Regions from separate parts of the Streptomyces sp. Y309 genome, predicted to be linked through region 1. Evidence: riboswitches for the same ligand, from Rfam matches in the RefSeq annotation. Region 1 holds a riboswitch; each other region holds the start of a gene.
The links. A riboswitch is a leader RNA that binds a small molecule or an ion and turns the genes downstream of it on or off. The one in region 1 is predicted to bind cyclic di-AMP.
Positions count from the first base shown of each region.

Region 2: another riboswitch for cyclic di-AMP. It lies ahead of AC0KTA_RS22360 (transglycosylase family protein); the one in region 1 lies ahead of AC0KTA_RS08955 (M23 family metallopeptidase).
Region 3: another riboswitch for cyclic di-AMP. It lies ahead of AC0KTA_RS40140 (LysM peptidoglycan-binding domain-containing protein); the one in region 1 lies ahead of AC0KTA_RS08955 (M23 family metallopeptidase).

Region 1 is NZ_CM160048.1:2,419,002-2,428,863, forward strand. It holds gene AC0KTA_RS08940 (bifunctional acetate--CoA ligase family protein/GNAT family N-acetyltransferase) at 1-93, opposite strand, end outside; gene AC0KTA_RS08945 (HPr family phosphocarrier protein) at 356-637, shown strand; gene AC0KTA_RS08950 (GntR family transcriptional regulator) at 865-1,551, opposite strand; gene AC0KTA_RS08955 (M23 family metallopeptidase) at 1,867-2,706, opposite strand; cyclic di-AMP (ydaO/yuaA leader) riboswitch at 2,720-2,880, opposite strand; gene AC0KTA_RS08960 (M16 family metallopeptidase) at 3,137-4,522, opposite strand; gene AC0KTA_RS08965 (M16 family metallopeptidase) at 4,519-5,880, opposite strand; gene AC0KTA_RS08970 (DNA gyrase/topoisomerase IV subunit A) at 6,267-8,720, shown strand; gene AC0KTA_RS08975 (CobW family GTP-binding protein) at 8,739-9,862, opposite strand, start outside.
Region 2 is NZ_CM160048.1:5,457,869-5,467,730, forward strand. It holds gene AC0KTA_RS22330 (serine/threonine-protein kinase) at 1-1,115, shown strand, start outside; gene AC0KTA_RS22335 (SurA N-terminal domain-containing protein) at 1,293-1,964, shown strand; gene AC0KTA_RS22340 (nucleoside triphosphate pyrophosphohydrolase) at 2,030-3,094, shown strand; gene AC0KTA_RS22345 (sel1 repeat family protein) at 3,182-4,966, shown strand; gene AC0KTA_RS22350 (cytochrome P450 family protein) at 4,997-6,265, shown strand; gene AC0KTA_RS22355 (LysM peptidoglycan-binding domain-containing protein) at 6,434-7,543, shown strand; cyclic di-AMP (ydaO/yuaA leader) riboswitch at 7,747-7,938, shown strand; gene AC0KTA_RS22360 (transglycosylase family protein) at 7,943-8,671, shown strand; gene eno (phosphopyruvate hydratase) at 9,046-9,862, shown strand, end outside.
Region 3 is NZ_JBWYAE010000002.1:161,345-171,206, forward strand. It holds gene AC0KTA_RS40105 (hypothetical protein) at 1-208, shown strand, start outside; gene AC0KTA_RS40110 (hypothetical protein) at 159-536, opposite strand; partial or broken gene AC0KTA_RS40115 (helix-turn-helix domain-containing protein) at 657-881, shown strand; partial or broken gene AC0KTA_RS40120 (helix-turn-helix domain-containing protein) at 1,608-1,802, shown strand; gene AC0KTA_RS40125 (hypothetical protein) at 1,998-2,339, shown strand; gene AC0KTA_RS40130 (hypothetical protein) at 2,531-3,124, opposite strand; gene AC0KTA_RS40135 (HEPN-associated N-terminal domain-containing protein) at 3,272-4,549, opposite strand; cyclic di-AMP (ydaO/yuaA leader) riboswitch at 5,686-5,850, shown strand; gene AC0KTA_RS40140 (LysM peptidoglycan-binding domain-containing protein) at 5,853-6,617, shown strand; gene AC0KTA_RS40145 (hypothetical protein) at 6,648-7,160, opposite strand; gene AC0KTA_RS40150 (hypothetical protein) at 7,773-8,405, shown strand; gene AC0KTA_RS40155 (SAVMC3_10250 family protein) at 8,409-9,185, opposite strand; partial or broken gene AC0KTA_RS40160 (transposase) at 9,419-9,786, shown strand.

The DNA of each region.
Region 1 (9,862 bases):
GATGGGCCTGATCCGGGCCGTTCCCCCGTCGCGCAGCACCACGTCGGCCTCCCAGTGGGAGGGGTAGGGGTGCCGGTCCGGCGGGGTCTGCATGGGGCCAGGGTACGGGTCGCGGCGCCGCCTGGGCCGGGGCAATGTGGGAGGGGTCGCACGGCGATCGGGCGCGGGACGTCCGTCCGCCGTGCGACCCTACGATCGTCCGCAGGCAGGCGTCCGCAGGCGGGCCCCTGCGATCGTCTGCAGGCAGCCCATGCGATCGTCTGGAGACGGCCCTGCGATCGTCCGACGGGAGCACCCGGGTCGGCATGAGATAGTGGTCTAGACAAGTGTGAGACACCTGGAAGGGCAGCAACACATGGCTGAGCGCCGCGTCAACGTCGGCTGGGCCGAGGGCCTCCACGCCCGGCCCGCCTCCATCTTCGTCCGTGCGGCCACGGCCGCGGGCGTCCCCGTGACGATCGCCAAGGCCGGCGGCAACCCGGTCAACGCCGCCTCGATGCTCGCGGTGCTCGGTCTGGGTGCGCAGGGCGGCGAGGAGATCGTGCTCGCTTCGGACGCCGAGGGTGCGGACGTCGCCCTCGACCGTCTGGCGAAGCTGGTCGCCGAGGGGCTCGAGGAGCTTCCCGAGACTGTGTGATCGGTGACGGTGCTCCGCACTCGGAGAACACCGCCCGCATAAACGTGAAGGGCCCGCCCATAATCCAGGGCGGGCCCTTTGCGTATCCGACGCATACCCGGCGTATATCCGGCGCATATCCGGCGCATATCCGGCCCGCAGCCGAGGACTGCATATCCGGGGACGGAATTCGGGCAGCAAAAGGCTATTGCTCGCGAGCGCGTCCTTCTTTGTATACGGCGCCGCCGTTAATTCCGGGCGCTCACCGTGTTTACGGCATGTTGCGAATCCCTCACCCGCCCGGCGCGGGAGCCGACTCGCGGCCGGTGCGCGGCGGCCGCGCGTTCGGTGTGCAGCATCGTGAGCGCGCGGGCCCGCTCCGCGTCGCCGCGGGCGACGGCGTCGACGACGGCGGCCCGCTCGGCCCAGGTCTCCGCGGGCGCGGCCTGCGGCTCGGTGACGTACATCCAGGCGATCTTGTGCCGCAGCTGGGTGAGCAGGGTGATCAGGCCGGGGCTGGCGGAGGCCTGGGTGAGCGTCTCGTGGAACCAGCCGTCGAGCGAGCGCAGGTCTTCGGCGCCGCCGCGCCGGGAGCGCTCCTGGCCGAGCCGGACGAGGCCGCGCAGGACCTTCAGGTGGGCGTCGGTGCGGCGCTGTGCGGCGCGCGCGGCGGCCAGCGGCTCCAGGAGCGCGCGGATCTCGAGGAGGTCGGCGGCGTCCTGCTCGGAGGGCTCGGCGACGCACGCGCCGGCGTGCCTGCGGGTGACGACGAAGCCCTCGGCCTCCAGGGTGCGCAGGGCCTCGCGCACGGGCACGCGGGAGACTCCGTAGCGGCGCGCGAGCAGTTCCTCGGTGAGGCGCGTGCCGCGTTCGTAGACACCGGAGACGATGTCGTCCCGGATGGCTGTGCATACCGAGTGCGCGGGAATGCGCATGACGGACCTCCGCTTTAATGCCCGCGAAACGCGTCGGTCGGCGCGTCGGCCGACGCGTCGAATGGCGCTCCTGCAACGACTCCATGGACTCCGTGCGGAACCCATGGACTCCCTCTGGACCCTGTCGACATGGACTCTATTGCAAGGGGCCGCATTTTCCGACGGGGGGCCGGAATCCATGGATATCTTTTGGCCAAAAAGGCATGCATACGCGGAAAACCCCGGCTCGGGTGAGCCGGGGCTTTCGTGAAGCCGGGGTTCTGGCCGCGGAGGTCCTGACCTCGGGACTCCGTGGCGTCAGTCGCTTCGGTCGCTTCAGACGTTGACGCCGTGCGAGCGCAGGTACGCCACGGGGTCGATGTCCGAGCCGTAGTCGGGGCCGGTGCGGGCCTCGAAGTGCAGGTGCGGGCCGCTGGAGTTGCCGGTCGAGCCGGAGAGGCCGATCTGCTGGCCGGGGGTGACCGTCTGGCCGACCGTGACGCTCAGGGACGACATGTGGCCATACTGCGTGTACGTGCCGTCGTTGTGGCGGATCACGACGTTGTTGCCGTAGGCGCCGCCCCAGCCGGCCTCGACGACGGTGCCGGCGGCGACGGCCTGGACCTGGGTGCCGGACGCGGCGTGGAAGTCGACGCCGGTGTGGCTGCCGGAGGACCACATGGCGCCGCCGGTCTTGTAGCCGGTGGAGACATAGCTGCCGGCGATCGGCGCGACGTACGAGCCCAGGCGCTTGCGCTCGGCCTCGCGGGCGGCGCGCTCCTTGGCCTCGCGCTCCTTCTCGGCCTTCGCCCGCGCCTCGGCCTTGGCCTTCGCCTCGGCCTTCCGCTTGGCCTCGGCGGCCTTGCGCTTGGCCTCCGCGGCCTTGGCCTTCGCCTCGGCTTCAGCCTTCGCCTTGGCGGCGGCTTCGTCGGCGGCCTGCTTCTGGGCGGCGGCCTGGGCGTCGATCTCGTCGGCCAGGGAGTCGCCGATGGAGATGGACTGGGTGAGGCCGGTGTGCGCGTAGTCGGCGGAGGAGCCTTCGGCGGCGAGCGCCGGGGCGGCCAGGCCCGAGATGACGCCGGTGGTGGTGAGCGCGGCGACGCCCGCGGCACTGGCGGTCGTACGCGTCAGGCGGCTCGGACGGCGATGCTTGCCGGTGGGGCGGGTGAACGCCATGAAGCGGCTGATCCTTTCCTTCCTTCTCGCCTACCGGGTTAGCTGACGGGTTCGGAGCAGGAAGGTCTCCTACGGGCTCCTCGCCTCGCGGCAAGGGGTCCGATTCACCCCAGGGACGTGTGGGTCCCCGGCTCCCCTGGCTCGCGCCGTACGGGGACTCGGCGATGACTGTCCGGTGCCGCGGACGCGGCGTGGTGCCTGACGGACAGCCGGACCGACGCTAAACGCCTCATCTTTCAATCGACAAACGGATCAGGGCTTTTGTAGCGCACGCCACAGGGCAGACGACCAACCTCCGTGCCAATTCGGACATATGGCGGCATGCAGGGACCCCAGCGGCTTCTTGAGCCACTGGGGTCCTTGTTCGTACGGGGCGTTGGTGACGCTATGTCCAGCTTTGCGCTACAGGTTCACCGCTGCCAGTCCGCAATCAGCCGGTGACCACCGTCACTTCACCGATGCCGAGCGCCTTGACGGGCTCCTCGATCTGTGCGGCGTCACCCACGAGGACCGTCACGAGCCGGTCGTCCGGGAAGGCGTTCACGACGGCCGCGGTGGCCTCCACGGTGCCCGTCTCCGCCAACTGGCGGTACAGGCGCGCCTGGAAGTCGTCCGGCAGGTTCTGCTCGACCTGGTCGGCGAGGGTGGCGGCGACGGCGGCCGCGGTCTCGTACTTCAGCGGAGCGACCCCGACGAGGTTCTGCACGGCGACGTCGCGCTCGGGGTCCGTGAGACCCTCCGCGGCGAGCGTGCGCAGGACCTTCCACAGGTCCTCCAGGGCCGGGCCCGTGTTCGGGGTGTCCACGGAGCCGCTGATGGCGAGCATCGCGGCGCCCGTGCCGTCCGGGGCGGAGCGCAGGACCTGGCTGAAGGCACGCACTCCGTAGGTGTAGCCCTTCTCCTCGCGCAGGACACGGTCCAGGCGGGAGGTGAGGGTGCCGCCCAGGCAGTACGTGCCGAGGACCTGCGCGGCCCACACGCGGTCGTGCCGGTCCGGGCCGACGCGGCCGATGAGGAGCTGTGTCTGTACGGCACCGGGGCGGTCCACGATGACCACGCGGCCCCTGTCGTCGGCGGTCACCGGAGGCATCGGCCGGGGCTCGGCCGCGCCGCCGGTCCAGGCGCCGAGGGTGTCCGCGAGGACGGTGTCCAGGTCGGTGCCGGTGAGGTCGCCGACCACGACGGCGGTGGCCGCGGCGGGGCGGACATGCTTCTCGTAGAAGGCGCGCACGGCCGCGGAGTCGATGGCCGCGACCGTCTCCTCCGTGCCCTGGCGCGGGCGCGACATGCGCGAGGACGCCGGGAAGAGCTGCTTGGAGAGCTCCTTGGCGGCGCGCCGCGCCGGGTTGGCGGTCTCGTGCGGAATCTCGTCCAGGCGGTTGCGTACGAGGCGCTCGACCTCGCTGTCGGCGAAGGCGGGCGCGCGCAGGGCGTCGGCGAGCAGGCCGAGCGCCTTGGGCAGGCGGGAGACGGGCACCTCGAGGGAGACCCGTACGCCCGGGTGGTCCGCGTGCGCGTCGAGCGTGGCGCCGCAGCGGTCCAGCTCGGCGGCGAACTCCTCCGCGGAGTGCTTGTCGGTGCCTTCGGAGAAGGCCCTCGCCATGATCGTGGCCACGCCGTCCAGGCCCTGCGGCTCGGCGTCCAGGGGCGCGTCGAGGTGGATCTCCACGGCGACGAGCTGCTGGCCCGGGCGGTCGCAGCGCAGCACCGTCAGGCCGTTGTCGAGCGCGCCGCGCTCGGGGGCCGGGAAGGCCCAGGGCCTGGCGACGCCCGCCTGGGGCTGCGGGTGGAACTGCATCGTTGCGGCCTCGGTCACTTCGCCGCCTCCTCGTCGTCCTGGTCGTCCTCGGCAGCGCCGGCGGCGTCTTCGGAGCTGATGGGTTCGTACACGAGCACCGCGCGGTTGTCCGGGCGCAGGCGGGCCTTGGCGATCTCCTGGACCTCCTCGGCGGTGATGTCGAGGACGCGCTGGACGGCCGTCAGGGCGAGCTGGGCGTCGCCGAACAGGACGGCGAAGCGGCACAGTTCGTCGGCGCGGCCCGCGACCGTGCCGAGACGGTCGAGCCACTCGCGCTCCAACTGTGCCTGGGCGCGCTCCATTTCCTCCGGAGTGGGGCCCTCTTCGGCGAACCGGGCGAGCTCCTCGTCGACGGCTGCCTCGATGACGGGGACCTCCACGTCGCCGGACGTCTTCACGTCCAGCCAGCCGAGGGAGGGCGCGCCCGCGAGCCGCAGCAGGCCGAACCCGGCCGTCACGGCGGTGCGGTCACGGCGTACGAGACGGTTGTACAGGCGCGAGGACTCGCCGCTGCCGAGGACCGTGAGCGCCAGGTCGGCCGCGTCGCACGCGCGCGTGCCGTCCTCCGGGAGGCGGTAGGCGGCCATCAGGGCGCGCGCGGGGACCTCCTCCTCGACGACCTCGCGCAGCTCCTCGCCGATGCGCTCGGGCAGCGAGCCGTCGCGCGGGGGCTGCTTGCCGTCGTGCGAGGGGATGGAGCCGAAGTACTTCTCGATCCAGGCGAGCGTCTGCTCGGGGTCGATGTCGCCGACGACCGAGAGGACGGCGTTGTTCGGCGCGTAGTACGTACGGAAGAAGGCGCGCGCGTCCTCGAGGGTGGCCGCGTCCAGGTCGGCCATGGAGCCGATCGGCGTGTGGTGGTACGGGTGGCCCTCGGGGTAGGAGAGGGCGGTCAGCTTCTCGAAGGCCGTTCCGTACGGAACGTTGTCGTAGCGCTGGCGGCGTTCGTTCTTGACGACGTCCCGCTGGTTTTCCATCGACTCCTCGTCGAGCGCCGACAGGAGCGAGCCCATGCGGTCTGCCTCCAGCCAGAGGGCGAGCTCGACCTGGTGGGTGGGCATCGTCTCGAAATAGTTGGTGCGCTCGAAGCTGGTGGTGCCGTTCAGCGAGCCACCGGCGCCCTGCACCAGTTCGAAGTGACCGTTGCCGGGCACCTGCTTCGACCCCTGGAACATCAGGTGCTCGAAGAGGTGCGCCAGGCCCGTACGGCCCTTGACCTCGTGGCGCGAGCCGACGTCGTACCAGAGGCAGACCGCGGCGACCGGGGTCAGGTGGTCCTCGGAGAGCACCACGCGCAGGCCATTGGCCAGCCGGTGCTCGGTCGCTGTCAGGCCGCCGGAGCCGGCCTCGGCTGTGGCCGTGTGACCCATGGGCATGTACGTCCCTTCGATCGCGAAATCCTCGATAAGTGCTGCCAGTCCTGCCGCTGCCAGTCCTGCCACTGTAAGCAAGGCCGCGGACACCTGGCGAAGTTCCCGGTCCGCCCTCCGCGTAGTCGAATTTCGCCCTCGGCGTGATCGGCCGGGGAGGCTGGGCTCCGGCCGCCCGGCGCGGCGGGTCGTGATCATGGTGGTGCCGGTCTGCCGATCATGGTGGTGCCGGTGTGCTGCCGGGTTGACGCACGGCCGACACGCGGTCGGCGTGCGGTTGAAGCCCGGTTGAAGCCCGCCCACCACCGGGTCGTGGTCGGGGTTGTCAGTGGGACAGTCCACAATGGTCGGCGTCAGATCCCGCACTTGTTGGTGAAGGAGCCGCAGCAGCGATGGCCCGCCGCAGCACGAAGACCCCGCCGCCCGACGACTCGTTCGAGGAGAAGATCCTCGACATCGACGTCGTCGACGAGATGCAGGGCTCCTTCCTCGAGTACGCCTATTCGGTCATCTACTCCCGCGCCCTGCCCGACGCCCGGGACGGCCTGAAACCGGTGCACCGCCGCATCGTCTACCAGATGAACGAGATGGGCCTGCGCCCCGAGCGCGGGTACGTCAAATGTGCCCGAGTCGTCGGCGAAGTGATGGGAAAGCTGCACCCTCACGGCGACGCGTCGATCTATGACGCCCTGGTGCGCATGGCACAGCCCTTCTCGATGCGCCTGCCGCTGGTCGACGGCCACGGCAACTTCGGCTCCCTGGGCAACGACGACCCGCCGGCCGCCATGCGGTACACCGAATGCCGCATGGCGGACGCGACGTCCCTGATGACGGAGTCGATCGACGAGAACACGGTCGACTTCGAGCCGAACTACGACGGCCAGGAGAGGGAGCCCGTCGCCCTCCCGGCGGCGTATCCGAACCTCCTGGTGAACGGCGCCTCCGGCATCGCCGTAGGCATGGCGACGAACATGGCGCCGCACAACCTCGGCGAGGTCATCGCCGCCGCCCGGCACCTGATCAAGCACCCCGGCGCCGACCTCGAGACGCTGATGCGATTCATCCCCGGCCCGGACCTGCCCACGGGCGGCCGGATCGTGGGCCTGTCCGGCATCAAGGACGCGTACGAATCGGGGCGCGGCACCTTCAAGATCCGCGCGACGGTCTCCGTGGAGTCCGTGACCCCGCGCCGCAAGGGCCTGGTCGTCACCGAACTGCCCTTCACCGTCGGCCCCGAGAAGGTCATCGCCAAGATCAAGGACCTGGTCGGTTCGAAGAAGCTCCAGGGAATCGCCGACGTCAAGGACCTCACGGACCGCGCGCACGGCCTGCGCCTGGTCATCGAGATCAAGAACGGCTTCGTCCCGGAGGCCGTCCTGGAGCAGCTCTACAAGCTGACGCCGATGGAGGAGTCCTTCGGCATCAACAACGTCGCGCTGGTGGACGGCCAGCCCCTGACGCTCGGCCTCAAGGAGCTCCTCGAGGTCTATCTCGACCACCGCTTCGACGTGGTGCGGCGCCGCAGCGAGTTCCGCCGCAGCAAGAAGCTCGACCGGCTGCACCTGGTGGAGGGCCTGCTCGTCGCCCTTCTGGACATCGACGAGGTCATCCGCCTCATCCGCTCCAGCGAGAACTCCGCGCAGGCCAAGGAGCGCCTGATGGAGCGCTTCTCGCTCAGCGAGATCCAGACGCAGTACATCCTGGACACCCCGCTGCGCCGCCTCACCAAGTACGACCGCATCGAGCTGGAGTCCGAGCGCGACAGGCTGAACGCGGAGATCGACGAGCTGACGCGGATCCTGGAGTCGGACGCGGAGCTGCGCAAGCTGGTCTCCTCCGAACTGGCGGCCGTGGCCAAGAAGTTCGGCACGGACCGGCGCACGGTGCTGCTGGAGTCGGGCGGCGCGCCCGCCGCCACGGTGCCGCTGCAGGTGGCGGACGACCCGTGCCGGGTGCTCCTGTCGTCGACGGGCCTGCTGGCGCGTACGGCCAACGGCGAGCCGTTCGGCGAGAGCGACGGCAAGCGCGTCAAGCACGACGTGATCGTCTCCGCGGTGCCCGCGACGGCGCGCGGCGAGGTGGGTGCCGTGACGTCCGAAGGCCGGCTGCTGCGGCTCTCCGTAGTGGACCTGCCGCAGCTCCCGGACACGGCGTCGGCGCCCAACCTCTCCGGAGGAGCCCCGGTCGCCGAACTGCTCTCCCTGGAGGCGGACGAGAAGCTGATCTGCCTGATGACGCTCGACGAGTCCTCGCCCGGCCTGGCACTCGGCACCGAGCAGGGCGTCGTCAAGCGCGTCGTTCCCGACTACCCCACGAACAAGGACGAGCTGGAAGTCATCACCCTCAAGGACGGCGACCGCATCGTCGGCGCGGTCGAGCTGCGCACGGGTGAGGAGGACCTGGTCTTCATCACGGACGACGCGCAACTGCTGCGCTATCCCGCGGGGCAGGTCCGCCCGCAGGGGCGTCCGGCGGGCGGCATGGCGGGCATCAAGCTCACCGACGGCGCGAAGGTCATCTCCTTCACGGCGGTCGACCCCGCGGTGGACGCCGTGGTCTTCACGGTCGCGGGCTCGCGCGGCACGCTCGACGACTCGGTGCAGACGACGGCCAAGGTCACGCCGTTCGACCAGTATCCGCGCAAGGGGCGCGCCACGGGCGGCGTGCGCTGCCAGCGGCTCCTGAAGGGCGAGGACTGCCTGAGCTTCGCCTGGGCGGGCCCGACGCCCCCGCGCGCGGCCCAGCGCAACGGCATGCCGGCCGAGCTGCCCGAGCCCGACCCGCGCCGGGACGGCTCCGGGGTGTCGCTGGCGAAGCCGGTGGTGGCGGTGGCCGGGCCGGCGTAGCCGGCGAGGCTCGGCGGCTCAGCCCGTTTCGGGGGAAGGGTCGGAGGCCGGCGCCGCCTCCGGCTCCGATTCCGGCTCCTGTACGTAGCGCAGGACGCCCCACATGCCGAACTCGTCGGTGTGCGGGGCGTCCTCGCCGTTCTCCCGGCACATCGTCAGCTGCTCGTGCAGCGCGGCGACGTCTATGCCGGAGCCGATGAGGACGAGCTGGGTGAGCCGCTTCTCACCGGGCTCCCACGGCTCGGGATAGAAGCGCAGGAACCGCCCCACGGAGTGCACGGCGTACCGGTTGCGGGCGTCGGCGGCGCCGAAGTCGACGTACCCCTTGATGCGGTACAGCCCCTCGGGCCTGCTGTCGAGGAACGCGATCAGGCGGCGCGGGTTGAGGGGCGCGTCGGAGGTGAAGGCGAGACTTTCGTAGCCGACGTGCAGGTGGGTGTGGCCGGGGCTGTCGCAGCCGCAGGAGCCGTCGTGCCCATCGGCATCAGGGGCACTGCTCTCCGCGTCAGGGGCACCCTCCGCGCAAGGCCCGCCGTCGGGCCCGCCCCCGTGGTCGTGCAGGTCGTCGAAGGAGAGCTGCCCCACGCGCTCCTCGACGGGCTTGCGGTCGAGGAGGAGCTCCACGTCGACGCGTCCGTACGAGGCGGGGACGACGGCCGCGCGGTCGGTGAGGCGGTGGACCTCGGCGAGGATCCGCTCCCGCTTGGCGTCGCCCACGCGGTCGGCCTTGTTGACGACGACCAGGTCGGCGATGCCCAGATGCCGGTCGACCTCCGGGTGCCGCTCACGGGTGGCGTCGAACTCGGCGGCGTCGACGACCTCCACCAGGCCGCCGTACACGATGTGGGGGTTCTCGCTGGCGAGCACCATGCGCATGAGTTCCTGCGGCTCGGCGAGCCCGCTCGCCTCGATGACGATGACGTCGATACGGGCGGACGGGCGGGCGAGCCGGTCCAGGTACTCGTCGAGCTCACTGGCGTCCACGGCGCAGCAGAGGCAGCCGTTGCCGAGTGAGACGGTGGAGTCGCCGAGTGCTCCGGCGACGGCCATCGCGTCGATCTCGATGGACCCGAAGTCGTTGACGATCGCACCGATCCTGCTGCCGCCGCTGCGGTGGAGCAGATGGTTCAAGAGGGTCGTCT
Region 2 (9,862 bases), 3.0 Mb from region 1:
ACCTCAAGCCGCGGAACATGATGGTCCGCCAGGACGGCACCGTCACCATCCTCGACCTCGGCATCGCCTCGGTCATGGACACCGACACCACCCGCCTCACCCACACCGGCTCCCCGATCGGCAGCCCCTCGTACATGGCGCCCGAGCAGGCCATGGGCGGCGCGGTCGGCCCGTACACGGACCTGTACGCGCTCGGCGTGCTGCTGCACGAACTCCTCAGCGGCGACGTGCCGTTCTCCGGCTCGACCGCGCTCGGCGTGCTGCACCGCCATCTGTACGAGCCGCCGCTGCCGGTGCGCAGGCTGCGCCCAGAGGTCCCCGAAGCCCTCGAATCCCTCGTCCTGCGCCTCCTCGCCAAGGACCCGCAGCACCGCCCCGCCAGCGCCCAGGACGTGTACGAGGAACTGGCACCGCTGCTTCCCGGCCGCTCCGTGCCGTCCGGCCGCCCCCTTGACCCGACCCGCCCCTTCCTGCGCCCGCACGCCCCCTGGCCCGACCGCGCCGCGACCCCGGCACCGGCCCCGCGGCCCGGGCCGCCGCGGTCCGCCCACGGCCAGGACGTCGCCGCCGCCGTCGACGAGGTCAAGCGGCTCCTCGGCGAGGGCCGCATCACGCAGGCCGTGGACATCCTCGGCGCGATCCTGCCGGCCGCCGCCGCCCAGCACGGCGAGCACTCACCCGTCGTCCGCACCCTGCGCAAGCAGTACGCGGCCACGCTCATGGACGACGGCCAGTACCGCCGAGCCCTGCCCGAGCTGCGCCGCCTCGCCGACCAGCGCGCTGCCGAGTCCGGCCACGCCGACCCCCAGTCCCTGCAGTTCCGCTACGAGGCCGCGCAGTGCCTGGAGCAGCTCGGCGAACCGGCGGCGGCCCTCGCCGAGTACCGCACGCTGCTCCCCTATTACGAGAACCAGTACGCGACCGCCGACATCCGCCAGCCCTTGGAGATCCGCCGCCGCATCGGCCAGCTCCTGCTCGCGCTCGGCGACCGCCCGGCCGCGCACGAGACGCTGGGGCGGCTCGTGCTGGACGCCGAGCGGGTGCACGGCGTCGGACACCCGTTCCCGGCGGAGATCCGGCGGACGCTGCAGTGGCTGGGGCAGGTGCGGGGCTAGACCGAGGCCGGCCCCGGCCGGGGAAAAGGCCGACAAGGCGGAATCCGCCCCCGCGCGGTGCCCCAACTCTTGCCGAATCGTTGGTCGAATGGGTGGCCGAGCCGACCACCACTGCCTACCATCGATCACCGCAAGACTTTGTGCAGCGAAGCACAATCTCTCCACCGGGAGGCCCACTTGCACCGCCGCAGCAGCCGCCGTCGCTCCGCGCTCGTCCTCACCGCCGCCGCCCTCGTCGCGGCCCCCCTCCTGACCGCCTGCGGCAACGAGGCGCATCCGGGCGCCGCAGCCGTCGTCGGCAAGCAGCGCATCACGGTCGCGCAACTGGAGAACAGGGTGAACGAGGTGCGCTCCGCGCAGCGGGCCGCCCTCCCGGACGACCGGCAGTACGAGCAGGTGGTCGCCAAGACCGGCGGCCTGACCCGCAGCACGCTGCACACGATGGTGCTCGACAAGGTCCTGCACCGGGCCGCGCGGGACGCCGGGGTGAGCGTCACGCGCAAGGAGATCCAGACCATGCGCGGCGGCCTGGAGGAACAGGCGAGCGGCAGGAAGGCGCTCGAGGCGCAGTGGCTGCAGCAGTACAGCGTCGCGCCCAAGCGCCTCGACGACAGCATCCGTACGGAGATCGAGGCGCAGAAGCTCGCGCGCAAGCTCGGCGCGGACATGAACGCGCGAGAGGGCCAGGACATCTTCTGGGGCGCCCTGTCCAAGGCCTCCAAGAAGCTCGACATCGACCTGAACCCGCGCTACGGCGCCTGGGACGTCAAGGCGAGCAAGCGCACGGACGTGAAGACGCCGTGGGTGCGCGAGGTGTCCGGCGGCGGGTCGGCGGGGGCGCAGGTCTAGGGGCCGTCGGCGGGAGGGACGGCCGTCGGCCGGGCGGTGTCAGTGGTGTGGGCTACGTTCGAGGTGTGAACGAGATCGAGACGTCCGAGACCGCCGAGACCGCCAAGGCTCCCGGAGCCCATGAGGGAGCCCGCGAGGGAGCCCACGAGGCCGCCGGGACCTCCGGGGACGGCGTCGGCCGCGTCATCCTGCTCACCACCAGCCACCGCGTCGCGCCCGGCCTGCTGTCCTGGGCGGCGTGGCAGGCGCTTGCCACCGCGGACGAGGTCGTGTGCGCCGACGCCACGCACCCGCAGCTCCCGTATCTGCGCGAGGCGGGCATCGCCGTCAAGCAGGCCTCGCCGAGCGCCGAGGAGCTGGTGCGCGCGTGCGCCGGCGGCCGCACGGTCCTGGTCGTCGCCACCGCCGAGGGCGACCGCCCCCTCACCGACGGCCTGGCCCGGCTCGCAGGATCGGGCCGCCTGCCGATGCCGGACCTGGAGCTGCTCCCGGGGTCGTACGACCTGCCGGGCGCCCGCCTCCTCGACCTCGTCCAGGTCATGGACCGCATCCGCGCCGAATGCCCCTGGTCCTCGCAGCAGACCCACAAGGGCCTCGCGAAGTACGCCATCGAGGAGGCGTACGAACTGGTCGAGGCCATCGAGGACGGCGACGCGGACGAGCTGCGCGAGGAGCTGGGCGACGTGCTGCTCCAGGTCGTCTTCCACGCGCGGATCGCGCAGGAGGCGGCCGAGGACGACGAGCGGTTCTCCGTCGACGACGTGGCCGCGGGCATCGTCGAGAAGCTCATCCACCGCCACCCGCACGTCTTCGGCGAGGACACGGCGGCCACCCCGGAAGAGGTCAAGGAGCACTGGCTGCGCACCAAGGCCGTGGAGAAGCAGCGCGCCTCCGTCACCGAAGGCATCCCCCTCGGCCAGCCCGCCCTCGCCCTCGCCACCAAGCTGGCCTCCCGCGTCCGCACGGCGGGCCTGGACGTCCCCCTGCCCGCGGGGCAGGGCGTCGGGTACGACCTCCTCGCCATGGCCATCCGCGCGGAGGCCGAGGGCGCGGACCCGGAGGCGGCGCTGCGGGCTGCTGCGCGGGCCTATCGGGACGCGGTGCGCGCGGCCGAGGCGCCCGACGCTTAGTACGGTTGCCTCCCGGGGTGTTCGGGGCTCGCTCGCGTCGCTGAACTCGACCCGGCCGAGCGGGAGTTACTGCCCGAGGAGGCGACGTTGTACTGCCCGAAGTGCCCGGCCCGACTGGCTGACGACGTCCGCTTCTGCACGGAGTGCGGGTACGACATCGGCGAGCCGGTGTGCACTCCGCCGCCACCCGCCGCGCCGACGCCCGTCGTACCGCCACAGACCCCGGCGCGGAACAGTGTCGTCGGCGGCTCCACGGGACCGGTGATCCAGGCAGGCACCATCGCGGGCGGCGTCACCATCCACACCACCCCCGCCCCCGGCCCGGCCCCGGCAGACAGCTGGCCCCGCATCGGCAAGCTGCGCCGCCTCTGGTTCGGCGTGCGCCCCACGAGCCGCTTCGGGGACGAGCCGAGCCTGCCGCCGTACGTGCGGCGGGACTGCGACGAAGAGCTGCACGCCCTCGTCGCCCGGGGCCTGCGCGAGGGCGGCCTGGTCGTCGTCACCGGCGGGCCGCTGTCCGGCAAGACGATGACGGCGGCCTGGGCGGCACTGTCCGCCGGGACCGAGGCCGACGCCGAGCCCCGGGTACACGCCCCGCACCCCGGCACGGACCTGCGGGACATCGCGGCCCAACTGGGCGCCCGCACCGACTCCTACATCCTCTGGCTCGACGACTTGGAGGGCCACCTCGGCCCCCAGGGCCTCACCGCGGCGCTCCTGTCCAGGCTCACCCAGGAGCGCGTCCTCGTCCTCGCCACGATGCGCGACAAGGCGTACGACGAGCACCGCTTCGGCGGCGGCCCGGCGGCGCGCGTCCTGAGCGGCGCCCACACCGTCGAGCTGAGCCGCCGCTGGAGCGACGCCGAACTGGCGCGGCTCGCGCAGGCCGACGACCCGCGCCTCACGGACGCCGCGCAATGGCGCGGCAGCCGCGGGGTGACCGAATACCTCGCCCTGGGGCCGGAGTTGTGGGACGAGTGGCGCAGGGCTCGGCGCCCCCAGGCACACCCGTGCGGCCACGTCCTGGTGCGCGCGGCCATCGACCTCGCTCGCTGCGGGCTGGAGCAGGACATTCCGCTGGACCTGCTGCGCGGGATCAGTGTGGCCCACGACTGGCACGAGGCTTCCGGTCCTTACGAGCACGGGGACGAGTCGTTCGAGGACGCCCTCGCCTGGGCCACCCGCCTGCGGTACGAGGCGACCGGGCTGCTCGTCCCCGGAGCCGAGGCGGACACATACCGGGCCTACGGCTCCCTCGTCGCGGACGCCATGCGGTCCGGTGAGCTCGGGGCCGTACCGGACTGGCTCTGGTTCGACGTGGCCGACTTGGCGAGTGAGTACGGGCTCCACCTCGCGCCCGTGCTCATCGAGTGCCGCGCCGCCGTCAAGCCCCGGATCGCCGCGGGCGACATCGACGCGTACGTCCTGCTCGGCTTCGTCACGGAGCGCGCGGGCAACGTGTCGGAGGCCGAGGCCTTGTACCGCAAGGCCGCCGACCGGGGCCACGCCCGGGCCTGCAATCAGCTCGGCCACATCCTCGCGGGCCGTGGCGCCACCGTGGAGGCGATCAAGTATCTGGAGACGGCCGCGGAGGAGGGCCGGGAGGACGCGTACGTCACCCTCGGCAAACTCCACCGCGACCGCGCCCGCCACTGGCTCACCAAGGGCGCCGAGGCCGACGACCCGCAGGCGGCCTTCCACCTGGCCGAGCTGGTGCTGCGGCCGGGCCGCGTGGACCGGGCCGTCCGCTGGTACCGCGCGGCTGCCAAGGCCGGACACCGCGACGCGAAGTTCGCCCTGAACGTCCTGCGGGTCGGGCTCACCGCCCGCCCCGAGTCCGAGGAGCCCCCCGAGCCCCCAGGGATGCGCTAGTCGGGCCGGGGGCCGGATACCGTCGACGGCATGCACGACCAGCCCGCCGCCTCCGCCTCCCCGGACCTCTTCACGTGGGAGTTCGCCACCAACCCCTACCCCGCCTACGCGTGGCTCCGCGAGCACGCCCCCGTACACCGGACCACCCTCCCCAGCGGGGTGGAGGCCTGGCTGGTCACCCGCTACACCGACGCCCGGCAGGCGCTCGCCGACCAGCGGCTCAGCAAGAACCCGGCGCACCACGACGAGCCCGCGCACGCCAAGGGCAAGACCGGCATCCCGGGCGAGCGCAAGGCCGAGCTGATGACGCATCTGCTCAACATCGACCCGCCGGACCACACCCGCCTGCGCCGCCTGGTGTCGAAGGCGTTCACGCCGCGCCGCGTGGCCGAGTTCGCGCCGCGCGTGCAGGAGCTGACGGACCAGCTCATCGACACGATTCTCGACAAGCCCAGTGTGGAGAAGGGCGAGGCCGACCTCATCCACGAGTTCGCCTTCCCGCTCCCCATCTACGCGATCTGCGACCTGCTCGGCGTCCCCCGAGAGGACCAGGACGACTTCCGGGACTGGGCGGGCATGATGATCCGGCACGGGGGAGGGCCCCGGGGCGGGGTGGCGCGGTCCGTGAAGAAGATGCGCGGCTACCTCGCCGAACTCATCCACCGCAAGCGGGCCGAGCCGGGCGACGACCTCATCTCCGGGCTCATCCGCGCCTCCGACCACGGCGAGCACCTCACCGAGAACGAGGCCGCCGCGATGGCCTTCATCCTCCTCTTCGCCGGTTTCGAGACGACGGTCAACCTCATCGGGAACGGTACGTACGCGCTGCTCACGCACCCCGAGCAGCGGGAGGAGCTGCAGCGGTCCCTGAGCGAGGGGCACACTGGGCTCCTGGAGACCGGCATCGAGGAACTGCTCCGCTTCGACGGCCCCGTCGAACTCGCCACCTGGCGCTTCGCCACCGAGCCGCTGCGTATCGGCGGCCAGGACATCGCCACCGGCGACCCCGTCCTCGTCGTCCTCGCCGCCGCCGACCGCGACCCCGACCGCTTCGAGCGGCCCGACCTCCTCGACCTCTCCCGGCGCGACAACCAGCACCTCGGATACGGCCACGGCATCCACTACTGCCTCGGCGCCCCGCTGGCCCGCCTGGAGGGCCAGACCGCCCTCGCGACCCTGCTGCGCAGGCTGCCCGACCTGCAACTCGCCGCCGCTCCGGAGGAGTTGCGGTGGCGCGGCGGGCTCATCATGCGCGGCCTGCGCACGCTGCCGGTGACGTTCACGCCGCCCGGCCGCTGACGGTGGGTCCGGTACGTGACTGACGTACCGTCACGGCTGTGACTTTCACGTGATCTGCGCTGCATCGACTTGTGACTGACGTTCGACTGCGGCTACGTTCACGACGGCTCGGCACCTCAGAGCACCACGTGCCGCAGCTGTTCTTGTCGTCGCTCGAAAGGCACGTGCATGCTCTCCGGCCAAGGCCGTCACCGCCGCCCCCGCCAAGCCCCGGCGATCGTCGTCGCGGCGGGCGTCACCGGTTCCGCCATCGCCATCCCGCTGCTCGGCGCCACGAGCGCGAGCGCCGCGGACGCCACCACGTGGGACAAGGTCGCGGAGTGCGAGAGCGGTGGCGCGTGGAGCGCCGACGAGGGCAACGGGTACTACGGCGGGCTGCAGTTCTCGCAGGAGACCTGGGAGGACTACGGCGGCCTCGGGTACGCGCCGAGCGCCGACCAGGCCAGCCGCTCCCAGCAGATAGCCGTCGCCGAGAAGGTCCTCGACGACCAGGGCCCGGACGCCTGGCCGAGCTGCGCGCCGGTCGCGGGCCTCACCCAGGACGGCGCGGCCGCGGACGTCGACCCGGGCCTGCCGCCCGCGCCGACGAAGCCCGCGGAGCCGTCGGACGAGACGAGCGAGAAGCCCACCGATTCCACCGGCTCCACCGACTCGGGTGACTCCGCCGACAGTGACAAGGGCGGCAAGGACGGCAAGAGCGGCGACGCGGACACCGACCGGGAGACCGGCAAGCACCGCAAGCCCGACAGCGGCGACAGCACCGGCACCGGCGGAAGCGCCGAAGACAGCAAGGACGGCAAGGCGGAGACGGAGAAGGGGAAGGAGGGGAAGGGCGAGCAGGGAGAGAAGGGGAACGCGTCCGAGGACGAGGACGGCAAGTCCGAGGGCCGTGACAGCACTTCGCCCGACTCCGAGTCCCCCGGCGCCTCCGACGGCTCCTCGGACCCGTCGGACGCGTCTGAGCGCCCCTCAGGCCGCCACCGCGGCTCCAGCGCGGACGAGGCGACGGAGGGCGACTCCGACTCGGGCTCCGCGGGACGGCACGCCTCTCGCGGTGCGGACCGCGACACGCGTGACGGCGAGCGCACCACGGACACCTACACGGTCCGCTCCGGTGACAACCTCTCCCGGATCGCCGACCGGCACGACCTTGACGGCGGCTGGTCCTCGCTCTACGCGGACAACAAGAAGACCGTCGGCTCCGACCCGGACCTCATCCTTCCCGGTCAGCGACTCGAGCTGAGCGAGAAGCAGGCCGCGGAGGCGGACCGGAAGTAGGCACGGCGGAGCGGAAGTTGACTGGCAGTTCGCGGTTAATGTCCGGTTTAAAGACGGTGAGAGGCAAGTGAGAGATGGGTCTCAGAAGCCCTGATCGTCTTTGTAATTCGGGTGATTGCGTGTCTACGGTCGTGACCGCTCGCCACAGCGGGCCCCGCCGGTCGGTACGCCGAATCCTGCCAACGGCCGGACGGGAACAGTCGTCGCTTCGAGCGCCGAAGGCAGGAGCGGGGGACCCAAGGTAAGCGCCGGGCCCGTCCGCCCCGCAGTGAGCAAGTGAGCCGCTGCGAGACGGACAGGAACGGCTAGGGGTTAAGTCGCACGCAAGCCGTGCGGCCGGGCACTCACCCGCCCGAACCCGACAGCTCACCTCGCAGGCGTCGGTGAGGGGATCACTCCATGCTGTTTTCCGGCAAGGGCAAGCACCGCCGTCCGTCCAAGGCCACCCGTGCCGCCACTGTCGTGGGCGTCACCGGCGTCGCCGTCGCCGCCCCGCTGATGGCGGCCGGCTCCGCGAGCGCCGCCACCGGCGCCGAGTGGGACGCCGTCGCCCAGTGCGAGTCCGGCGGCAACTGGTCCATCAACACCGGCAACGGCTACTACGGCGGCGTGCAGTTCTCCGCCTCCACCTGGGCCGCTTACGGCGGTACGAAGTACGCGCCCACCGCCGACAAGGCCTCCAAGGCCCAGCAGATCGAGATCGCCGAGAAGGTCCTCGCGGGCCAGGGCAAGGGTGCCTGGCCGAGCTGCGGCGTGGGCCTGTCGGGTGCCGCGTACAACGGCGGCGGCGCCGAGCAGCCGCAGCAGCAGAAGCCGCAGCAGCAGCCCCAGCAGCAGGCCAAGCCCCAGCAGCAGCCCCAGCAGCAGGCACAGCCGCAGGCCAAGCCGCAGCAGCAGCCGCAGCGGACCGCCCCGCAGACCGAGTCGAAGAAGACCGTCGAGACCCCGACCGGCAAGGTCGTGAAGAAGGGCGACGGCGAATACAAGGTCAAGTCCGGCGACACCCTCTCCAAGATCGCCGAGACGCACGACGTCAAGGGCGGCTGGCAGAAGGTCTACAAGCTGAACGGCGACATCATCGACGACGCCGACTTCATCTACCCGGGCCAGCAGCTGCACCTCAGCTGAAGCTGAGCCCCGGCCCCGCCTCGACAGGCAGGGCATCCCCGTCCCCACGGGTCCCCTCGCCCCGGTGCGCGTATCCCCCGTACGCACCGGGGCGAGGTGCTGTCCGCCTCCGGACCGCGCACCAAGACCGCCCTCGCGTCGCCCGGTCTGTACGCCATGGGCGAAGCTACCGGTCGGTAGAACCTGGGCTTCCGTCCTGATTCCCAGGGAATTGGCCCGCCCGTCGTCCCACGGGGCGGGCGGTCGGCTGGCCGAAGCTCCCGGGCCCGTTAGGCTCAGGAGACGCAGGGCCGATGAAGACCATGCAAGCCATGCGCAAGCCGCGCCCCCAGTGGCGCACGCCATGCGCCCCTAGCGTCACATCCCAGAAGGAGATGCTCGTGCCGTCCATCGACGTCGTCGTAGCCCGGGAAATCCTGGACTCCCGAGGCAACCCCACGGTCGAGGTCGAGGTCGGCCTCGACGACGGGTCCACCGGCCGCGCCGCGGTCCCGTCCGGCGCCTCCACCGGCGCCTTCGAGGCCATCGAACTGCGTGACGGAGACGCCAACCGCTACGGCGGCAAGGGCGTCGAGAAGGCCGTCCTCGCCGTCATCGAGCAGATCGGCCCGGAGCTCGTCGGCTACGACGCCACCGAGCAGCGCCTGATCGACCAGGCGATGTTCGACCTCGACGCCACCGACAACAAGGGCTCGCTCGGTGCCAACGCCATCCTCGGCGTCTCGCTGGCCGTCGCGCACGCCGCGTCCGAGGCCTCCGACCTGCCGCTGTTCCGCTACCTCGGCGGTCCGAACGCGCACCTGCTGCCGGTGCCGATGATGAACATCCTGAACGGCGGGTCCCACGCGGACTCCAACGTCGACATCCAGGAGTTCATGATCGCCCCGATCGGCGCGGAGTCCTTCTCCGAGGCGCTGCGCTGGGGTGCCGAGGTCTACCACACGCTGAAGAAGGTCCTGAAGACCAAGGGCCTGTCGACCGGTCTCGGCGACGAGGGCGGCTTCGCGCCGAACCTGGAGTCGAACCGCGCCGCCCTCGACCTCATCGTCGAGGCCATCAAGCAGGCCGGCTACGTCCCCGGCGAGCAGATCGCGCTCGCGCTCGACGTCGCCGCGTCCGAGTTCTACAAGGACGGCGCCTACGAGTTCGAGGGCAAGTCCCGCTCGGCCGCCGAGATGACCGAGTACTACG
Region 3 (9,862 bases), on a different replicon from region 1:
CCGCCGCCTCACCTGCACGCGGGCCTGCGCAAGCTCAGCTTCGACCCGGGCCCCGCCGACGGGGCGGACGGCGCGTGACCGCCACACCGCGGACCGGACCGGGCGCCCGCGAACTCCCCGGCCACGGGCGGGCGTTCGCCGTGGCCGGACCGGGGGGGTCAGCCAGCCAGGGGCGTCAGCGCGGCGAGCACGGCCATGGCGACGGTGAATGACGCCGCGGCGGCCGAGCAGCGCCGCGGGATGCTCCAGGCCGCGGCCGCGGTCAGGCCATACGAGACCACCGCGACGAACAGCGCGCCCAGCACCCCGAGTGCGGCGGCCCCGGCGCGGGCCGCGCTCGGCGCCCCTTCGGCCAGGTCCAGCACGCCGTACAGCAGCATCAGGTCCAGCACGGCGGCCGCCGCACCCAGCCCGGCGCACCGCCAGGCGGCCTCGGGGGCGGCGCCGTCGGCGACGGCCAGCCGGAACGCGACGAAGGCCGTGAGGGCCGCCGCCACCACGACGAGGGCCAGGAACTCGGCCTGCAGAACGGACACCCATCGACCCCTTGCCCAGATGCTCTTGGGGTCGCGCGGCCGCGGCGCCCCACCGCACCGGAGTCTAGCGAAACAATGGGCCAGTGAAACAATGGGACACCAGGAGAGGGGTAAGAGCTGATGGCACGCCAGGAAAGGCCGCTGGACCCGGACATCCCCGCCCCGCGCCGCGAACTCGTCGAGAAACTGCGGAAGTTGCGCAGAGACCGGGGCCTGGGCTACCGCGAGCTGGCCGAGGGCTCCCCGTTCAGTCCCGCGACCCTCTCGCGCGTGCTGAACGGACGCCAGGTGCCGAATGCCGCGCTGCTGGTCTCCCTGCTCGGGGCGCTGGGCGTGCCGGGGGACGAACGCGTCCGGTGGCAACAGGCCTGGGAGGCCGCCGAGCAGACGGCGGCCCGACAGTTCGCCGAGGCCACGGCCAAGGCCGCGGGCTCCGGCAGCGGCCCGGCCCCGGCGGTGCCGCGCCCCGTGCTACGGGGCCGCCTGCTGGAGCTGCACGGCGCGGCGGGCGCGCCCAGTGCGCGCACCCTGGAGGCGGCCTGCGGGCTCTCCCGCAGCACGGTCCACCGCATCCTGCGACCGGGCAGCTTCGCGGCGAGCACCCCACTGCGGGCGCCGGACCTCGCCGACGTCCTTCTCCGCCGGGTTGACCCCCATCAGCGGGCGGCCTTCGCCGACCTGGCCCCGCTGCTGCGGCAGCGCATCGCCGAGGAAGCCGGGGCGTCACGCACCCCGCGGGCCGAGCCCCCAAGCCGCCGCCCGGACCGGGGTACGAACCCCGGCGAGCAGGCCGAGGCGGCCCTGCGCCGCCTGGCCCGGCGCGCCACCGACATGGAACACCGGCTCGCCGCTGGCGAGCTGCGGGCCGACGACGACTTCGTGCGCCTGCTGCACGACCTGCAGCACAGCGTCGCCGAAGCCCGCAGCGTCCTGCTGGACTTCGGCACCGGGCCCGAAAGCGGCCCCGTCGAGGTCGACGTCGTCCCCGTCCTGCCCGTGCCCGACGACGAACTGGCCTTCTACGACGCGGTCGCCGAACCGGCGCCTGACGAGGCGGTCAAGCCGCCCCGCATCAACTCCGAGCAGCGGGCGCGGCGACTGCTGGAAGCCGCCGCCGCGCATGAGGGCGGGGCGTCCGCAAAGCAGTTGGCCCGTGCGGCGGGGATCGCCCTGCCTTCCGCCTACCACCTGCTGCGCGCCCTGACCCACGCGGGCTACCTGCGCCGCGAGAAGGGCGTGTTCGTGCTCGGCGAGGTAGCCGAGCAGTCGGGCGTGGTGTCACAGACGCCGAACGGGTCCACGGCCCGGTGACCACAACTGCGCCGGTCCGCGCACCCGGTCCACCCCCGACACGCTGCACCGCGACCCGCACGAGCAGTGGCCCGAGCACGCCCGCAGGCTCTACGAGCACCTCGTCGGCCTGTAACGCGCGGACGACCTGCTGCCCACCCTCGCGGCCGCATGGGTCGCCCACCAGCGTTCGGTGCGTACCCAGCGCGCGTACGCCCGTGGCTTCAAGGTGTTGAGGAGTTCGCCAGCGAGCACGGCACGCACCCGATGGCCGTGAAGTTCGCGCTCGCCGACACCTTCCGGCTGTACCTGGAGACCGCGCCCACCTGGGTGCGGGTCAAGGGCGGCCGACGCGGCGAGATGGCGGCGCCCGGTCATCGACCCAATACGCCCGCACCCCGACCAGTCCGTGACGATCGTCGGCACCGGCGCGCCGCCGAACTGGCCCCGGTTTCCTGGAAGTTCGCCCGGCTGATCACCGCGGACTCCTCGTACTGCTCGACGAGGACCTGAGCGAGGCCGAAGTATGCACCAAACCCCAGCGGCACCCGGGGCGTCTGAGGGCACGTTGTGTGGTGGCACCCGGACTCGCCAGTCACCGCGCCCACCAACCAGGCTGCCTCGCTGAGAAGGTCTCGCTTCTTGTACGCAGGCGGTACCTCCCCGGCCCAGTACAACTACGCCCGGCGCGGGTTCTGTAGCCGCTATCCGGAGGCCTCGTCCACCCCGAGATCACTGCGCATGGCACCCCGGAGGTCCGCCAGCAGCACCCACGACATCTCCGTCTCAGCTTCCAGGACATCGAGTCCGCTATCGCTGGCCTCACCGCCGGCCAGGAGGCGTTTCAACAGGCCGTAGGTCTCGTTGAGCTGACGGCTCGCCGCCCGGGCGCCTGTCAGCACTGCCGCGGGCACGATCATCTGCGCCTCGGCGTAGCTGTCGCGAAGCGCCAGACGCCGCTCCTCAAGTTGCTCTGCGCAGACCCGGGTCTCCGCGCCGTCTCGAGCCCGCAGGGCGTGCATCAGGTTGATCTGCGCGGTCTGGTACTGACGTGCCGTGGTGTTGAGAGAGATATAGCAGGCCCGCCGCAGATCAGTCAGGTCACGATGTGCCGCAGCACGTGCTTCCTGCTGCCGGACCTCTTCGGCATGGGCTCGCTCTTCGCGCTGCTGGCGGGCCATTGCTTCCAGTTCGTGACGCTTGAGACGGTCGGCTCTGCTCTGTGTCAGCAGCGCTGCGCCCAAGGTACCGACGACACCGACGACCGCCACAGCGAGCGCACCCCAAATCTGCCCCACAGCCCCCACCTCATGTCGGACAAGCGCGACGCCCGGCATTCCGCGCCTTCACCACTCCTGCATCTATCGTGGCGATCATAAAGTTCGGAGTTGTACTGTGGCCCGCCGCCCGGCTGCCAAGCGTCGTCATGACTGCGTGTGGAAGGGCTACTCATCCGGCTCCTGTGACACACGCGCCGCGGGAGGACGATGCCGGGCAGCAGCCACCTGACCGGAGTGACGCACAGGCGGCAGGGACTGGTTTGCGTGCAGCGTGCCGGGGACCAAGCGCAGAGCGGGGCGCCCGTCGGGTTCCGGGTCAATGGGATCGAGACAGTCGTGCTGAGAGATGTCGAGCACGGTGCACAGCCCGTCGTGGCTGGCAGCGGAAGAAGTGAACACCAGCCCGTCGATGGGCCGTTCCTGCCCGAAGACCCGCAGCAAGTACTCGGTGACGATCTGCGTCGGCACGTACTCGAGGTGCTCGCGACCATCGGCATCGGCACTGATGCGTGTCACGAACTCGTGGAAGAACATCAGCGCATGCCGCAGGTATGAGTGGTCTGTGTCGAAGATCGTCGGGACCGGCCCCAGGCGGGTGAAGTCGACCACCACACAGGGGCGGGTGGTTTCGAATGCCGCATACGTGACCAAGGAGGTGGAGTCGGTGGCATGCCGTACCACTTCCTGGATGGCCGTAGCGGGGCTGTCGGCTCCGTAGAAGAGAGGGATGCCTGCCGGACTCATCCGGTTTGGGTGTCGGGCCTGAGCGGGCGAAGCGGTTCCCAGTAGGCGGGCGGACCAGTGCTGTTCGGCAGCCTCGTGTACCCGTGCGCGCCACAGGCGTTGCCCGGCCGGAATCTCCTGCACCAGTCCTGCCTCTGGGATGAGGCCGCCGAGCGTCTCGAGGATGGCCGCGGCAGGGACCTCGCCGCCGCCGAGATGAGCCTCGTCCTTGTCAGGCGGAGCCAACCAGAACACATGCCGAGTCCGGTACATCACCTGGTGACTGAAACGCTCCCACCCATCGAGCAGCGCCTCGTCCTGGCGAGGGGCGATGAAGTCTCGCTCCACCCACACGTCATCGTGCCGGGCCGCCGCGCGGACGGTCTCCCGCAGTTCCTCACTGCGCAAGACGTCCACGTACTGGTCGGCGAGCTCGTCGCCGTCCCAGTGCTTGACAGGCACCAGTTCGCCTTCGAAATAGGCAAGTTCGTCACCCGCCAGGGCGTACTCGGTGCGGAGCCCGTCGAAGAATGCTTCCAGGAGGGTGTCGATGGGGGCCGCCGGCGTGCGCGCGCAGTAGTCGCAGGTTTCATCCCTGTCGGCATCTGCTGTGATCTTTCGAGCGAGGGTCTCATCATCGACACACCCGGCGCAGACGAAGCCGTAGCCATAGCTCCATCCCTGCTCTGTCTGCGCTTGCTCCATCTCATCTGCACCCACAGGGAAACGATAGCCGTTCCCGCGGATACGGGGCTGAGCTCACGGTGACGGAGACCGGCTAGCGGGGGGACTCCTCCGCCGTGCTGGGCTGTTCAATGCTTCCGTGTTGCGCGCAGACACACTCCGTCCGGGCAGACACACTCCGTCCGGAACGCCTCTCGGGCTGAGCGTGCTGGGCATCAGGAATTCTCACTACATCTGCAGCAGTCTCATCCAACTTGCCGCACCTCAGTACATCCGGACTGTACAGGTTCCAACACCTTTCACTGCGCATCTTCTGCAGCACAGGTCAGAGGAACGTAACTACCGCAACATAAGCGAGACTTCACAGCTTCACCCTTTTACATGTGGGCAGGATCCGCCATCCTAAGCATTTCTGACCACCACAACTCCCCCATTTGAGTGGGGCGTTAAGCAGCATACGTACACCGGTGGAACTTGGCCCACCTCGTGCGCGCACCTGGCTTGCGCGCCTCGCACGCCGGCCGCCAGGCGATGCCCTTCTCTGCAAGTGACTCTCTTGAGCTTCGCGTCCAGCCGCCCCAAGCGGCCACTCCCCCACCAACGGCTCGTGGCCCAGCAGCACATGGCCGCTGCCCCCAGTTCCACGGCCTACTCCGCCCCGCAGCCCGGTGCCAGACCATCTCGCAGCCCTCGAACCGGCTGCGCCGCATGCACACGGCTCGTCGACTTCGCTGCGCTGCCCAGTCCTCACCGTTCAGGCCCGCTGCGGCACTGAAGACCGACGAGATCCGGGTGACACCGCCTCTGCGCTATGTCCGCCTTTGCATGAAAAGCCACTTCTTCACATCATTAATGACGTAAATGAAGTGCTGCCCGTATTGCACTTGCTCGTGCGAAATAGCGCGCTCTGATATGCCGTTGAACCGCATTCCGATCTGCATCCGATTCAGTGAAATGGGTCACATCAATGGCGGTGGTCCGCGGATCCGTTGAGCGCACTTCTGTTCTGCGCAAAGAGAGTTGAGCTTTTCGATCAAAGAGGGCGAGGGATTCTGGTCGCCAGGGACGGACCTCACGCATTCCCTATTCGAATTCGGGCCTTGTTCCGTCCGGGCTTTCTCGCCTAACGTCACCGTCGATCCGGATGGAACGCCGAATCCTGCCGCTGTCCGGAAACCCTCCCACCCACTCACTAACGCACGGCAGGAGCGGGGGACCCAGGTAAGGCGCCGATCCGGATTCCGGAACGGCTCGGGGTGAAGTCGCATTCGCAGTGCGACCGGACATCTCCCGTCCGAACCCGACAGCTCACCTCGTAGGCGACGGAGAGGAATTCGTCATGCCTGCAAAGGGAAAGCACCGCCGTCCCAAGTCCAGTCCGCTCACCCGGGGCATCGCCGCCGCAGGCACGGGCGGGGCCGTGCTCGCTCTTCCGGTGCTCGGCGCGACCACAGCCGGTGCGGCGCAGGCCGGCACGGCTGCCAAGCCCTCCGCGGCTCCCAAGACCTATGTCGTCGTCGCGGGCGACTCCCTCTCCAAGATCGCCCGAGAGCATTCCCTGAGCGGCGGCTGGAAGAAGCTCTACCAGGACAACCGCAGCGCCCTCGGCGACGACCCGAGGCTGATCCGTCCCGGTCTCAAGCTCACCCTCGGCAAGAAGGGCCCGGCCGAGCCCGCGGAGAAGCCGGCCGCCTCCAGGGCGTCCGCCGAGCGGGCGGACCGCTCCGAGCGCAACAACGCGATCGCCGCCGAGCCCGCCGCTGCCCCGGCGAAGAAGTCCTACACCAACGACCTCGACGGCTGGATCAGGGAGTCGCTCGACATCATGGCCCAGCGCGGCATCCCCGGCTCCTACGAGGGCATCCACCGCAACATCATGCGCGAGTCCTCCGGCAACCCGCTGGCCACCAACAACTGGGACTCCAACGCTGCCGCCGGCATCCCGTCCAAAGGGCTCCTGCAGGTCATCGACCCCACCTTCGCCGCCTACCACGTGCCCGGCACGTCGATGGACAGCTTCGACCCGGTCGCCAACATCACCGCCGCCTGCAATTACGCGGCCGACCGCTACGGCTCGATCGACAACGTCAACGGCCCGTACTAAGGCCCGTCTTCAAACAAGCGATGCCGCACTTCACACGTGCAGGGCTCTCTGACGTAGGACGTGAGGTGCGGATACGTGGCCGTCGCGCAGGACTGAGGCTTCTACGAGCACAGCGATATCGGCGGCCAGCGAGCGGTCGGCGCCTTCTTCTGCCAGCCAACGGGCGGCGGCCACCGTGCCGTGGGTGGACCAGCCGCCGATGAGTACGACGCGCCTGCTCGGGTTGAGGGGGTTCGGGGCTCGGACAACATAGCCGCAGTCCCGGATCACCTCACTGTCTGCGGCCTCTCCCTGGTATGCGGTGCCGTCCCAGGTGATCTCTCCTCCGCTCAGATGGAACGGCAAGGACTCCGTCATGGCGGCCAGGAGGCGGTGAGCGACCTCGTTGTTCTTCGGTCCGCCGAGGACGAGCAGGTCGTGCTCCATCTCATGGCCCGGCAGGTGGGCCGATAGCCGGACCTTCTCCAGGTCGAGGTCTCGGTAGGCGTGGGTGAGGGAGGGGACCAACAGGGACAGGGCCCGGATTTGGCCCAGGCCAGCCACGGGGCGCTGGTATCGGCCGGTGTCTATGTGTGCGGTGTCCAGAACGACGGAGACTCACCTGCCCCCGAATAGCGCCATGTGCGGCGCGCGGGCAGCCGTCTGGCCATGAGCCAACGCGCCAGCCCGGCGATGCTGGTGAGTACCGCGGCGACCACTGCGCTGAGAACCTGCGAGCCCACAGCTCCCACAACGCTGTCCATGTCATTCGCCCCCTCCGGTCCTGCAGACCCTAGCGCTGGCAGGTGTTCAGGACCGTCTCTACCGGATCATGGCCCGGGTGTGTCGGGCCTGCACCTCGTCGATGCGGGTGCCGGGCCGGACCAGGGCGCGGGTGATGGCCAGATGCTTGATCACGTGCGAGCCCATCGAGTCGGCTTGAGGAGCCGGCGCGCGAGTGCGCGCCGCAGCCCGATCACCGGCCCGCCACTGGGCGAGCCGCTTGACGTAGAACGGAACGGATCACCGTCCAGGCTGGCGTGCTCGATGACGATGACCTGAGAGCCCAGCACTCTGGCTTCGACCAGCGGTGCACCAGGGGCAGCCGGGACTCGTTTCCCACCCAGGTTTCCCCCCACTCCTGCACATGCCGCAGCGGCTGTGGATACTGCCCCCGTGACTGATCACTCTGTTTCTCTGATAGCCAATCTGATCACTGTCTTTCTCGCTCTGGCGATCGGCACCCGGATCGGATACATCGTCGCCAGCCGCGGCACAACCCACCAACTGCATGTGATGGAGCGGCACTTCGAGACCAGTCGGCAGCTCTTCGAACGCCAGCAGGAAATGCAACGTGAGATCGACCTGCACAGGCGGTCACGCGACGAACTGAAGAGCAGCTACGAAGTGCTCGGTATTTGGCTCCACCGGGTGGGCCAGACCGTCGACGAGATCCACTACGGGGCGGCTTCCGCCGATAAGAAGATGCGGAACAAGGCCGAGGCTCTCATAAGCGTCAGACTCTGGGAGGCCGTCTCGCCGCCAGCCAGCGCGGCCGCAGCGGAGTTCTACTGGAGCCCGGACGTCCTGCGGAAGATCCGCGAACTGCAGGGCCCCTACGCCCAGTTCGTCTCCCACACCCGGCTGGCGATGATAGAGGAAGAGTCCGACGGCACCCCGCAGTCCTCGCGGTTCAGCCAGGACGCCTGGCACGACTGGCACGAGTTGCACTCACTCATCGCGGACATCAAAACTCAAGCACGGGACGACCTGATGGCCCTGCCTCCCTCTTTGAACGAACGCACTTGAGTGTCAGGACGCACCCGCGCGTCTGCGGAACCCCGGAAAGGCGATTCGCCTGCGCGACACCTGTGCCTGCTCATGCACTGCCTCCACATACAACGGCGTCGCCACCACCAGCCGGTGAACCCACCGCGGACGATCAATGTCCATCAGCACGATGGCATGCCCACGCAGCCGCCCACGGGTAGACGGCGGATACTCCCTCTCGATCCAGCCGTGCACCCCGAACGCCGCATCCTCGATGAGCACCTCACTGCGGTGATACGGCATGAGCTCGTTGAGGAACTCGGGGACCACATGCAGCCCGCTCTCCTCGCGGCGCTCGACCTCAAGAATCAGATCATGCAGCCATGTGGTGTCCGAACCCATTCGGCCATTCGCACACACCTGAGTGCGCAGATGCTGCACCGACCCGCACAGCATGAGCCCCAGATCACGCGGCTGCCCGGCTACCTCTGCAGGGACCTGCCCGACAAACAGTGCAACATCCTCAGGCGGTCTGCCACTGTCCTCATGGACGGCCACCTGAGCCATGTCCACGTCGAAGCTGATCCATTGATTCACCTGAAGATTCCGGGTGGTGAACGGCACCGGCGCGAACCGCCGCTCAATGGTCCGCTTCGCCTTCTCCACCAGCGCATGCGGGGCCATCGGCTCCGCCGTACTCTCCCAGGACCGGCTCCCCGACACTTCGATCAGCGGCGGAACCTTCACTGACGCCTGTAACCCCTGCTGCACAATGGCAGGCCGCATCCCGAGCCGCCCGTAGAGCTTGCGCTCCGACACATAGACTAGATCCACAGCGCTCCCCCGCAGTTGCTTCCGTAGCGTGCGTGACGATACCGAGCACCCGTCGGAAAGGCCGCACCACGCGTCAACGAGGGCCGCATCACGGACGTCAAGCTCCAGAAACGACTGGTGGCAGGACGTGCCGGCGTCCCGCTCCTCCGCCACCGCGTCGTCCCGATCGCCAACTTCCGCCGCCGCTATGCGGACCGGTCGACCGTGGCGCCACCGAGATGATCTCGGGCTACGAAAGTCTTGCCAGAGCCACGTTCACTTGTACGCCGACGGTCGCTCGTGCGGTGTTTCCCAGGGGCTGTCTGACGATGCGGATGCGCGACGTGCTGGGCCCGGTGGTCTTTGCCGACGCCGACTTCGAGGACCTGTTCCGGTCAAGGGCCGTCCGGCGGTGTCGCCAGCCCGGCTGGCTCTGGTGTCGGTGTTGCAGTTCACCGAGGGGTTGACCGACCGTCAGGCAGCGCACGCGGTCCGCTCATGCCTGGACTGGAAGTACGCCCTGGGCCTGGAACTGACCGACATAGGGTTCGACTTCTCCGAGCTCAGCGAGTTCCGTGCCCGTCTGGTCGAGGCAGATGCCAAGCGGGATTTGGAGCACTCCAATCACTGGCCTGCGCAGGGCGAACTAAGCCTTATCGGAGCCCCACCCGGCCACTGCGGCC